Regions from separate parts of the Candidatus Symbiopectobacterium sp. NZEC127 genome, predicted to be linked through region 1. Evidence: predicted binding sites of a transcription regulator. Region 1 holds the regulator's gene; the other holds the start of a gene.
The links. The regulator ArgR, encoded in region 1, controls arginine synthesis, uptake and breakdown. The targets are predictions, from matches to a motif close to ANTGAATAAAAATACANT.

Region 1 (5,100 bases):
ATCTGTTGTATGAAGCAAGTGGCAAGTGGATGTCGGCTTGCGTGGCAACGAATGTTAGGTAGAACGATGCGCATATTGGGTATTGAAACCTCCTGTGATGAAACCGGGGTGGCGATTTATGACACGGATGCCGGGTTATTGGCTAACCAACTGTATAGCCAGGTAAAACTACATGCTGATTATGGCGGTGTCGTGCCGGAACTGGCCTCGCGCGATCACGTGCGTAAAACGGTTCCCCTGATTCAGGCTGCCCTGAAAGAGGCAGGACTGGCCGCATCGGACATCGATGGCGTGGCCTATACCGCCGGTCCCGGGCTGGTGGGCGCATTGCTGGTCGGCGCGACGGTTGGGCGCGCGTTGGCGTTTGCCTGGGGTGTGCCGGCCATTCCGGTTCACCACATGGAAGGGCATTTGCTGGCCCCGATGCTGGAAGAGAATCCACCGGCGTTTCCTTTCGTGGCGCTGTTGGTTTCTGGCGGCCACACGCAACTCATCAGCGTCACGGGCATCGGTGAATACCGTTTGCTGGGCGAATCTGTTGACGATGCTGCCGGTGAAGCCTTCGACAAAACGGCAAAGCTGCTGGGACTGGATTACCCAGGAGGCCCGATGTTGTCCAAACTGGCACAGGGTGGGGATGCCACTCGTTTTACCTTTCCTCGCCCAATGACCGACAGACAAGGGCTGGATTTTAGCTTTTCCGGTTTGAAAACCTTTGCCGCCAATACCATTCGCGCTAATGGCAACGATGATCAAACCCGTGCAGATATTGCGCGCGCGTTTGAAGACGCGGTGGTGGATACGTTGGCGATAAAATGTCGCCGAGCGTTGGATGAGACCGGTTTTAAACGTCTGGTGATGGCGGGCGGGGTCAGTGCCAACCGTACGCTGCGCGCTCGCCTGACAGAGATCATGGCCAAACGGGGTGGGGCGGTGTTTTATGCGCGGCCTGAGTTTTGTACCGATAATGGCGCGATGATTGCCTATGCGGGCAGTGTGAGGCTGTTGCACAACGAAAGTCAGGAACTGGGCGTGAGCGTGCGTCCTCGTTGGCCATTGGCGGAGTTGCCTGCCGTTTGACCCAACCCACGCCAGATACCCTCATCTGGCGTGGGTCACTGCGTCAGCAACCCCTCGCGGGTCACTACAGTTCCTGTTCGAACAGCGCCAAAATGGCGTCGAACAGCTGTTTGACGCTAAAGCCGCGCGCTGGCGTGGTGAAAATGGTGTCATCCCCGGCGATGGTGCCCAGAATTCCTTCCGATTTCCCCAGTGAATCCAGCAACCGAGCGATCAATTGCGCAGCGCCCGGACTGGTGTGAATAACCACAACCGCATCATTATAATCGACATCCAGCACCAGATTTTTCAGCGGGCTGGTGGTGGTGGGCACACCCAGTTCCGCTGGCAGGCAATAGACCATCTCCATTTTGGCATTGCGCGTGCGCACTGCGCCAAATTTAGTCAGCATACGCGATACTTTTGATTGGTTTATATTTTCAAAACCGTCGTCTTGTAACGCCAACACGATCTCGCTTTGAGAACTAAACTTTTCTTCCTTTAACAGCGCCTTGAACGCTTTGACCAAATCTTCCTGTTTCGTGGAGTTACGCATTCTGCACCGTTTGTTGTTATCGTTGATGCGTGCATTATGCAGTTGGGTGAATTTTTATGCAATATGGGCGCTTAAAGAAGTGACTCGGCAGGGTTCAGTACGATAACTGCGCTAAAATGTTTAAATGACGTAAACTATGGAAAAAAAATGCGTGCTTAGTCACATAAAAGTAAATGAAATGTTATCAAAATGAGGTTGTTTACTGGCTGCGGTTCGGTGTAATGTAGCCGCCATCGTACTGAACGTGATGCACGCTGCATTATTTACTCACTTACTTATAACTTTACTTACCTTACAAATCACTCGGCAGATTTTGATTTATTATTAACGACATAGTTTTTCCTTTTTCATGACCTGATAGCGAGGTCTCGGCATGGCCGGCATCCGTTCGGTAAGCCGTTCAAACCTCCTGATTTTATTTATGTCTGGTGGTTTATTGCACAAATTCACGGCATTTTTACTTTTACGATAATAAGGAGTTTAGGATGAAAGTTGCAGTTCTCGGAGCAGCAGGCGGTATCGGTCAGGCTCTCGCGCTCCTGCTCAAAACCCAGCTTCCTTCAGGTTCAGAATTATCTCTTTATGACATTGCACCGGTAACGCCGGGCGTCGCCGTTGATCTGAGCCATATCCCTACAGCAGTATCCATCAAAGGCTTTTGCGGTGAAGACGCTACCCCTGCGCTGGTCGGCGCGAATATCGTTCTGATCTCGGCCGGTGTCGCTCGCAAGCCGGGCATGGACCGTTCCGACCTGTTCAACGTGAATGCGGGGATCGTACGTAATCTGGTTGAACAGATCGCTCGCACCAGCCCGAAAGCCTGCATTGGTATCATTACCAACCCGGTCAACACCACGGTGGCGATTGCCGCGGACGTACTGAAAAAAGCCGGTGTGTACGACAAGAACAAGCTGTTTGGCGTAACCACGCTGGATATTATCCGCTCCAACACCTTTGTGGCGGAACTGAAAGGCAAACTGCCGCAAGAGGTTGAAGTCCCGGTGATTGGTGGACACTCTGGGGTGACGATCCTGCCCCTGTTGTCGCAAATCCCTGGCGTAACATTCAGCGAGCAGGAAGTGGCGGATCTGACCAAGCGTATCCAGAATGCGGGCACGGAAGTGGTGGAAGCCAAGGCCGGTGGCGGATCGGCAACCCTCTCCATGGGCCAGGCGGCGGCGCGTTTTGGGCTGTCTCTGGTACGCGCTCTGCGAGGCGACGAGGGCGTGGTGGAATGTGCCTATGTGGAAGGTGACGGCGAGCATGCCCGCTTCTTCGCACAGCCGCTGTTGCTGGGCAAATCCGGCATCGTTGAACGTAAGTCGATTGGCGCACTGAGCCCGTTTGAAAAACAGGCTCTGGATAACATGCTGGGCACCCTGAAACAGGATATCGAATTGGGCGAATCCTTTGTGAGTGGCTCAGCACGCGGTTAATTGGTGTCTAAACCAGATCGCAATAAGCCGGAGAGAAGGTGCTCCGGCTTTTTTGTATCAGGGTTTTGGGTCAGGATCGTCACGTCGGATAAGTTTTTTCCTATCAATCAGCATGTTAGTTTTCGGATCGTAGTAACGGCTGGGCCAGATTTCAGCAGGGTGAATGTTGATTGCCTCGGCGATGAGCCATTCACCCTTGGGCCAGGGGCGTGATATCGCATTGGCCAGGGTGGAAGAGCTTAACCCCGCTTCTCGTGAGACCGCCGCCAGCGTGGTGCCTTTTTTACGGAGTGCGGCAATGATATCGGCAGGGTGCCAGTCGTGTTTCCTTGCGCTCATAATCTTTCCTTCTTGCTACAAGATAATGGTCCATTGGTGGTATAAATAACGCTCGTCAGTTAAACGCATGGAATGCGTGAACGGAATTAGGAAAAAATATAACATGATATTTCCAATAATTTCCTTAACGTTTTTCCTAATAAATTAAATTTTGTAATGCATCGCACTATCAGGATGAAAGGCTATGAAAAAAGAGTGGTTCACCACTGCTGAATTGCTGGGGATGGCGGGATTGCCTAAAACACGGCAAGGCGTAAACAAACGCGCTCGCGAAGACGGTTGGGAAAAGCGCCCTCATAAAGGCGTTCAAGGGCGCGGCGTTGAATATTCCCTTTATAGCCTGCCAGAACCGGTGCAGCATTCGCTTTCACTGCAAGAAACCCCTTCATCCTACGCAGTGCGCCAGGCCGATATGCTGGCTGTCTGGATTCAGATCTATCAACAGTGCTCTGAGCAAGAAAGAGAAGCGCTGGTCGCGCATATCTTGCGCCACGGTATGGCCTCTGTGTTGTCTCAGTTGCGGATTTCATCGTCAGTTGATGCAGCCCCTGGTGATCCATCCGCTGTCTGAACCTGTACGGATGCCCTCTTTTGCGGATGGTGCACGCCCCGCTGACCTGCCACTTTTTTCCCTTCTTTGTTCAGTTCCCGTTTCAACGTTAGTGTGCGTTTTAGTCCAATATATAACACCTAATCGCTAATTTAATCGGTAACGATTACTTGTTATTAGGAAATGAATTGTTGTTTATATTTTCATTATTGGAAACCAAGGTGATGGTATGGATCATCGGCCATCACCTTGGCGTGCGTTAATGCCGTTTATGGAGGATGTTGCGAATGGAAAAAGCATGGTTGACGCCCCAGGAGCTACTGGGCATTGCAGGTTTGCCAAAATCGAGACAGGGCCTTAACAAACGCGCCAGAGAAGAGGGCTGGGAAAAACGTAAACGAAAAGGGGTGCAAGGGCGAGCCGTTGAATATGCGCGAGAGAGTTTACCGCAGGAAGTGCGCAAACGGCTCCAGATTCGTGAAATGACGGAAATGTCACCGCCGACCTATACGACGCTTGCCAAGCCGCTGTTGGCTTCCTGGATTCAGATATTTGAAAAACTCTCCGTCAGTGAACAGGAGGCGTTGATCGATTTTGTGCTGCGTGAAGGGGCGATTGCCATGTTGTCACGCCTCGAGATCGCGAGCGATCCCAACGCAGCGACAACATAGCGCACGGACGCATTAATAATCGCGTTGAACGGCAATATGTGCCAGACCTACCAGTGCCTCACGGAAAGGGGTCGGCGGCAGCGCTTGAAGCGCGGAAATCGCTTTATCCGCCTCTTGCTCTGCACGCTGCCGGGTGTATTCCAGCGAGCCGCACTGCTGCATGGCGGCAAGCACGGGTTCCAGCAGATGGCGACCATTGCCCTCCTCGATCGCCTTGCGGATCATCGCACATTGCTCACTATTACCGTTACGCATAGCGTGTAACAGCGGCAGGGTCGGTTTGCCTTCGTTCAGGTCGTCACCGGTATTTTTGCCTAAGGTTTTACCGTCGGCACTGTAATCCAGCAGATCGTCAATCAGTTGGAATGCCGTACCGAGAAAACGCCCATATTCCTGTAACGCTTTTTCCTGCTCGTCGGTGGCGCCTGCCAAGATCCCGGAGGCCTGCGCTGCGGCTTCGAACAGGCGCGCCGTCTTACTGTAGATGAC
Region 2 (5,100 bases), 450 kb from region 1:
GCACCGTCTGTTAGGGGCGGTACCTGACAGTCAACGCTTGCGTTATCACCAGGGCAATCCGCTCCATCTGGATGTGCTGGTGGTGGATGAAGCCTCGATGGTGGATCTGCCGATGATGGCAAACCTGGTATTGGCACTGCCTGCGACAGCGCAGGTAATTTTCCTGGGCGATCGCGATCAGTTGGCCTCCGTTGAAGCCGGGGCGGTACTGGGCGATATCTGCCGTTTTGCCGCGCGGGGCTATAGTACTCAACGCGTTGAGGAACTCGAACAACTGACGGGCTACCGGTTGGTGGCGTCATCCGACGTGAGCCCTGCGGTGGCAGACAGTTTGTGCCTGCTGCAAAAGAGTTACCGGTTCGATCAGCACTCCGGCATTGGCATCGTGGCGCGAGCGGTAAACGCTGGCGATGAACGTCAGGTCCGGCTGGTGTTGCAGGATGAACGTGACGATTTGCACTGCCTGCCGCTGGAGCAGGAAGCGGATTACCAGCAGATGTTGGCGCAGTGTGTGGCGGGGTATCGTGACTATTTGCAGGCGGTTGCGCAGGGGCAGGAGGCCGCACCGGTGCTGGCGGCATTTAACCGTTTTCGCTTATTGTGCGCGCTGCGTGACGGTCCGTTTGGCGTCGCCGGATTAAACGTGCGTATTGAGCAGGCGCTGCAACAGGCTGGGCTGATTCATCGCGGCCGTAATCCGGCGAATCCCTGGTATTCCGGGCGTCCGGTCATGATTGCACGTAACGATGCGCTGCTTGGCGTGTTTAACGGCGATATCGGGATTGCCATGCCGAATGAGGCAGGGGAGTTGCGCGTTTATTTCCAACTGCCGGATGGTCAGATGAAGCCGGTCAGCCCGAGTCGCTTGCCGCCGCATGAAACCGCTTACGCCATGACCGTGCACAAATCTCAAGGATCGGAGTTCGATCATACCGCACTGGTGTTGCCGAACGGCTTTTTGCCGGTGTTGACGCGCGAGTTGGTGTACACCGCGGTTACGCGTGCGCGCACGCAATTGTCGCTCTACGCGGAGATAAACATCTTGTGTCGCGCGGTGAGAACACCAACGCGTCGCTTTAGCGGGCTGGAAACACGTATCCTTTCCGGTACCTGAAACGCTAGAAATCCAGCTCTACTGGAATCGGGGGGCTGTGAAGCATCAACTTTCCCTGCTTGGTGATGCGAAACGTGGCGGAATAGCGCGTCTTGGTGCTGCCTGCGATCAGGTTATCCGCTTCGCTAAATGCAAAACGCAGCGAGGCATTGCTGGCCCAAGGTGCCAGTTGGGTTAAGCGGTAGGTGAAATAGACCGCACTCATCCCCTGTGCGACCGGCTCAATAGCGATGACGCTGTCAAGTTCCATGCGCCCAAAGCAGAGATCGCCTGCGGTGCGCCACGCGTGCTCGGCCTCCGGCGTTAACTGATAAACAATGTTCTCTCCCTGACGTGTCTCCAATGCTAATCCCGCATCTACCAGTGCCTGCATGCGTCCGGTAATCCAGGGGGCATCCTGGGCGTGGCTATATACCGGCCATTGCTTTACGCCGAGGCAGTGCGGAGGCTCTGCGGCAAAATAGTCACGTAAAGCCCGCTGATAGTCACTGTTTGTGGGTTGTGCCCAGAGGTTGTCTGGAAACAGTGCAACCCAGGATAACAAGAGGAACAACGCGTATTTAAGGTGCATGCAGTGTCCTTACCAGACGAAAACCGATATCCGACATCATAAAACCCGGCGTATGTGCATCACACCCGCTGCGCAGGTTGCCTTGTGTCATATAGCTTCCGCCGCAGAACAGGTAGAGCGTTTTACCGCCTTCAACCGCAACGGTATCGTTAAGCCACTGAGACACATTTCCGCTCATGTCATACAGCCCGAGGGCATTAGGACGTTTTGATGCGACGGGGCGAGTGCCGAAGGTGGTGGCTTCCTGAGAGGCGAAATGTGCCACGCTATCTGGCGCGTTACTGCCAGCATAAAAGAAGCCATAGGTGCGATTCGCCAAACCGGGAGCACCGCCTCTGGCCGCCACTTCCCATTCATCGCGTGACGGCAAACGGTAGCCTGACGCATCAGGATCGGTGCGAATGGTGTGTTCTGCGTCTGGCTCTGGTTGGTGTTTAAGCGGTTGCCCATCGTTAGTCAGATAGTAGGGCGTTAATCCCTGTCGAGCACTCAACGCATTGGCAAATATAACGGCATCCCACCAGGAGACATTGGTGACAGGATGTGTGCCGCCGTCTTGTTCGGGCGCAAGGCAATCTTCGAAGTGTGCGCCGTTGCATCCGCCTTCAATCATGTAGCCTTGCTCTGTCGCCCATGTCAGCAGAGTGTGATAAAAGCGATAGGTGACAGCGGTGGTCATGATGTTATAAGCGGTGAGTGAGGTGTTGGCGTGCTCGGCGTAGGCGTGCTGACCAAAAACCGGACCAACGTAGTAGTGGCCTGTTTTAACAGTGACTTCGTCAATGTGCAGCGGCGTGGCGCAAGCGGCCTGAAACATCAGCCCCATGCCGAGCAGCATACAGAGTGCTTTGATCATGGTATTCCTGTACCGGTGTTACTGTCCTGTATGGCCGCTTTCGTGGCCGGGCAGTGACGTACATAACGCGAGCATTCTACGCGCTGAGGCGCGATAAGTCTCTGCGCGATTGCTCAGGGTGGGGAGATAATGGCAGTGCCGGTACACGGGGTTGCATACCGGCGTGGTGCGCAAGAACTACAGGTCGATCACCAGGATCTTTGAACGGCGCTGGTAGTTATACAGCTCCTGTTTGCGTTTGGGCAGCATCTCCACTTCGGCGGGCTGAAAGCCGCGCTCCTGGAACCAATGGATGCTGTGCGTGGTGAGGACGAACAGTTTCTTCAGCCCCTGTTGACGCGCCTGTGCCGCAACGCGTTGCAGCAACATGTCTCCGCGCGAGGAACTGCGGTAGTCAGGATGTACTGCGACGCAGGCCATTTCTCCGATGCTCTCTTCAGGGAACGGATACAGCGCAGCGCAGGCGATGGTCAGGTTATCGCGGACCACCACGGTAAACTTATCGATCTCCATTTCCAACTGTTCGCGCGAGCGGCGCACCAGTATCCCCTGCTGCTCCAGCGGGCGGATCAGTTCGAGAATGCCGCCAATATCGTTGATGGTGGCACGACGCACTTGCTCCGCGCTCTCCATGACGATCTGCGTACCGATCCCGTCGCGAGAGAACAGCTCTTGCACCAGCACCCCGTCTTCCTGATAGCTGATCAGGTGACTACGGCGCACGCCGCTGCGGCACGCGCGCACCGCACCGCGCAAGAAACGCACCGTCCCCGAGTTGTAATCGCCATCGGCTTCACGCTCTTCAATGCAGCGCTGGGCGTCGTCGGGGAACAATTCAGAAATGATGGTGCCATCCTGCGTGGTAACCCCTTGAGACGAACAGAAGCCGATCATTTTCTCGGCCTTCAGCTTGATGGCCAACTGGGTAGCCACTTCTTCAGACGTCAGATTGAAACTCTCGCCCGTGACAGAAACGGCAACCGGGCCGAGCAGCACAATGGCACCGCTGTCTAGCTGGCGATGTATCGCCGCTTCATCGATACGCCGGATGCGACCGCTGTGGCAGTAGTCCACGCCATCATCCACCCCCAACGGCTGGGCGATAATAAAGTTACCGCTCACCACGTTGATGTGCGCGCCCTGTAGCGGCGTATTATTCAAACTCATGGAAAGGCGCGCGGTGATATCCAGTTGCAGCATGCCTGCGGCCTGTTTCACCAGATCCAGCGTGTTGCTGTCGGTGACACGGGTATGCTTATGATAACGCGGCTCGAAATGGTGTGTGGTCAGGCTGGCATCAATTTGCGGGCGGGCGCCATAAACCACTACCAGCTTGATGCCGAGGCTATGCAGCAGACCAATATCGTTGACGATGTTGGCGAAGTTTTCATGTTCAATCGCCTCACCGCCCAGCATGATGACAAAGGTTTTGCCGCGATGCGCGTTGATATAAGGAACCGAATGGCGGAAGCCTTGGACCAGTTCTGTACTGCGTTCCTTCACTGCGAGCCTCTCTGAGTGAATTTTTATTCGTAATTTATGTATTTTTATTCTAATTGAACGAAAAGGCAAGGAGTAAGTCTCACAATTCGGTCGTGTTCAACGTTATTACGACCTTTCCTGTGGCGGGCAGATTCTTGCCCTGAATGACGGGCTTGTTCTCTCCGGTGGTTATACGCCGACATGATGATTTTTACATGACAGAGGCAGGAAGATTCGTTAAAGTTTTCACACCGTTAACACTGACTTCATCTTTTTCGCGTATTATCGCGGCGGATTGTCTGTTTGTCGGCGTTTTTTCTGCCTGATATTACCGTTTGAGCACTTTCGCCAGTGCCTGCTTGCGACAGCACAACCATAACTACAGCATCACATTAACTACAGCACCACAATACTCACAGCATAACGAATTGGAGTGGCATGTCTTATTCGAATCACAATCAGACTCGCCGCCGTCTCCTGCAAGGCGCGGCGGCAACCTGGTTATTGAGCGTCAGCGGCGCTGGATGGGCCGCTGACGCCCAGGTGATCGCCGTTCGCGTCTGGCCTTCTTCAGCCTATACCCGCGTCACGCTAGAGTCTAACCGCACGCTAAAATACAAGCAGTTTATGCTAACCAACCCCGACCGGCTGGTCGTGGATATCGACGATATCCAACTCAACAGCGTGTTGAAAACGGTGTCACAGCAGTTTCAGTCTGACGATCCGTTAATCAAAGAAGCCCGCATTGGGCAGTTTGATCCCAAAACCGTGCGGCTGGTGTTAGAACTGAAGCAAGCCACTAACCCGAAAGTTTTTACCCTCGATCCCATCGCTGAGTTTAAACACCGATTGGTGTTGGATCTCTATCCTGCGGTTGGGCGCTATGACAATGCGGAAGATCCGCTGCTGGCGCTGCTGGAGGATTACAACAAGGGCGATCTGGAGAGTAAATTACCGCCGGAAGCGCCGTTGGCGGGCAAAGCGGGGCGCGATCGTCCGTTGGTTATCATGCTCGATCCCGGTCACGGCGGCGAAGATCCCGGAGCCATTGGTAAAAATCGCACGCGTGAGAAAGAT

Region 2: the regulator ArgR is predicted to act here: its motif matches at 4,080-4,097, upstream of argA (amino-acid N-acetyltransferase).

What each region holds. Positions count from the first base shown of each region.
Region 1 is NZ_JAGFPG010000002.1:318,734-323,833, forward strand. It holds gene tsaD (tRNA (adenosine(37)-N6)-threonylcarbamoyltransferase complex transferase subunit TsaD) at 67-1,080, shown strand; gene argR (transcriptional regulator ArgR) at 1,145-1,615, opposite strand; gene mdh (malate dehydrogenase) at 2,101-3,051, shown strand; gene J5069_RS11570 (helix-turn-helix domain-containing protein) at 3,109-3,390, opposite strand; gene J5069_RS11575 (DNA-binding protein) at 3,575-3,961, shown strand; gene J5069_RS11580 (DNA-binding protein) at 4,228-4,611, shown strand; gene ispB (octaprenyl diphosphate synthase) at 4,624-5,100, opposite strand, start outside.
Region 2 is NZ_JAGFPG010000002.1:773,235-778,334, forward strand. It holds gene recD (exodeoxyribonuclease V subunit alpha) at 1-1,114, shown strand, start outside; gene J5069_RS13500 (carbapenem biosynthesis protein CpmH) at 1,119-1,685, opposite strand; gene J5069_RS13505 (formylglycine-generating enzyme family protein) at 1,675-2,541, opposite strand; gene argA (amino-acid N-acetyltransferase) at 2,719-4,044, opposite strand; gene amiC (N-acetylmuramoyl-L-alanine amidase AmiC) at 4,462-5,100, shown strand, end outside.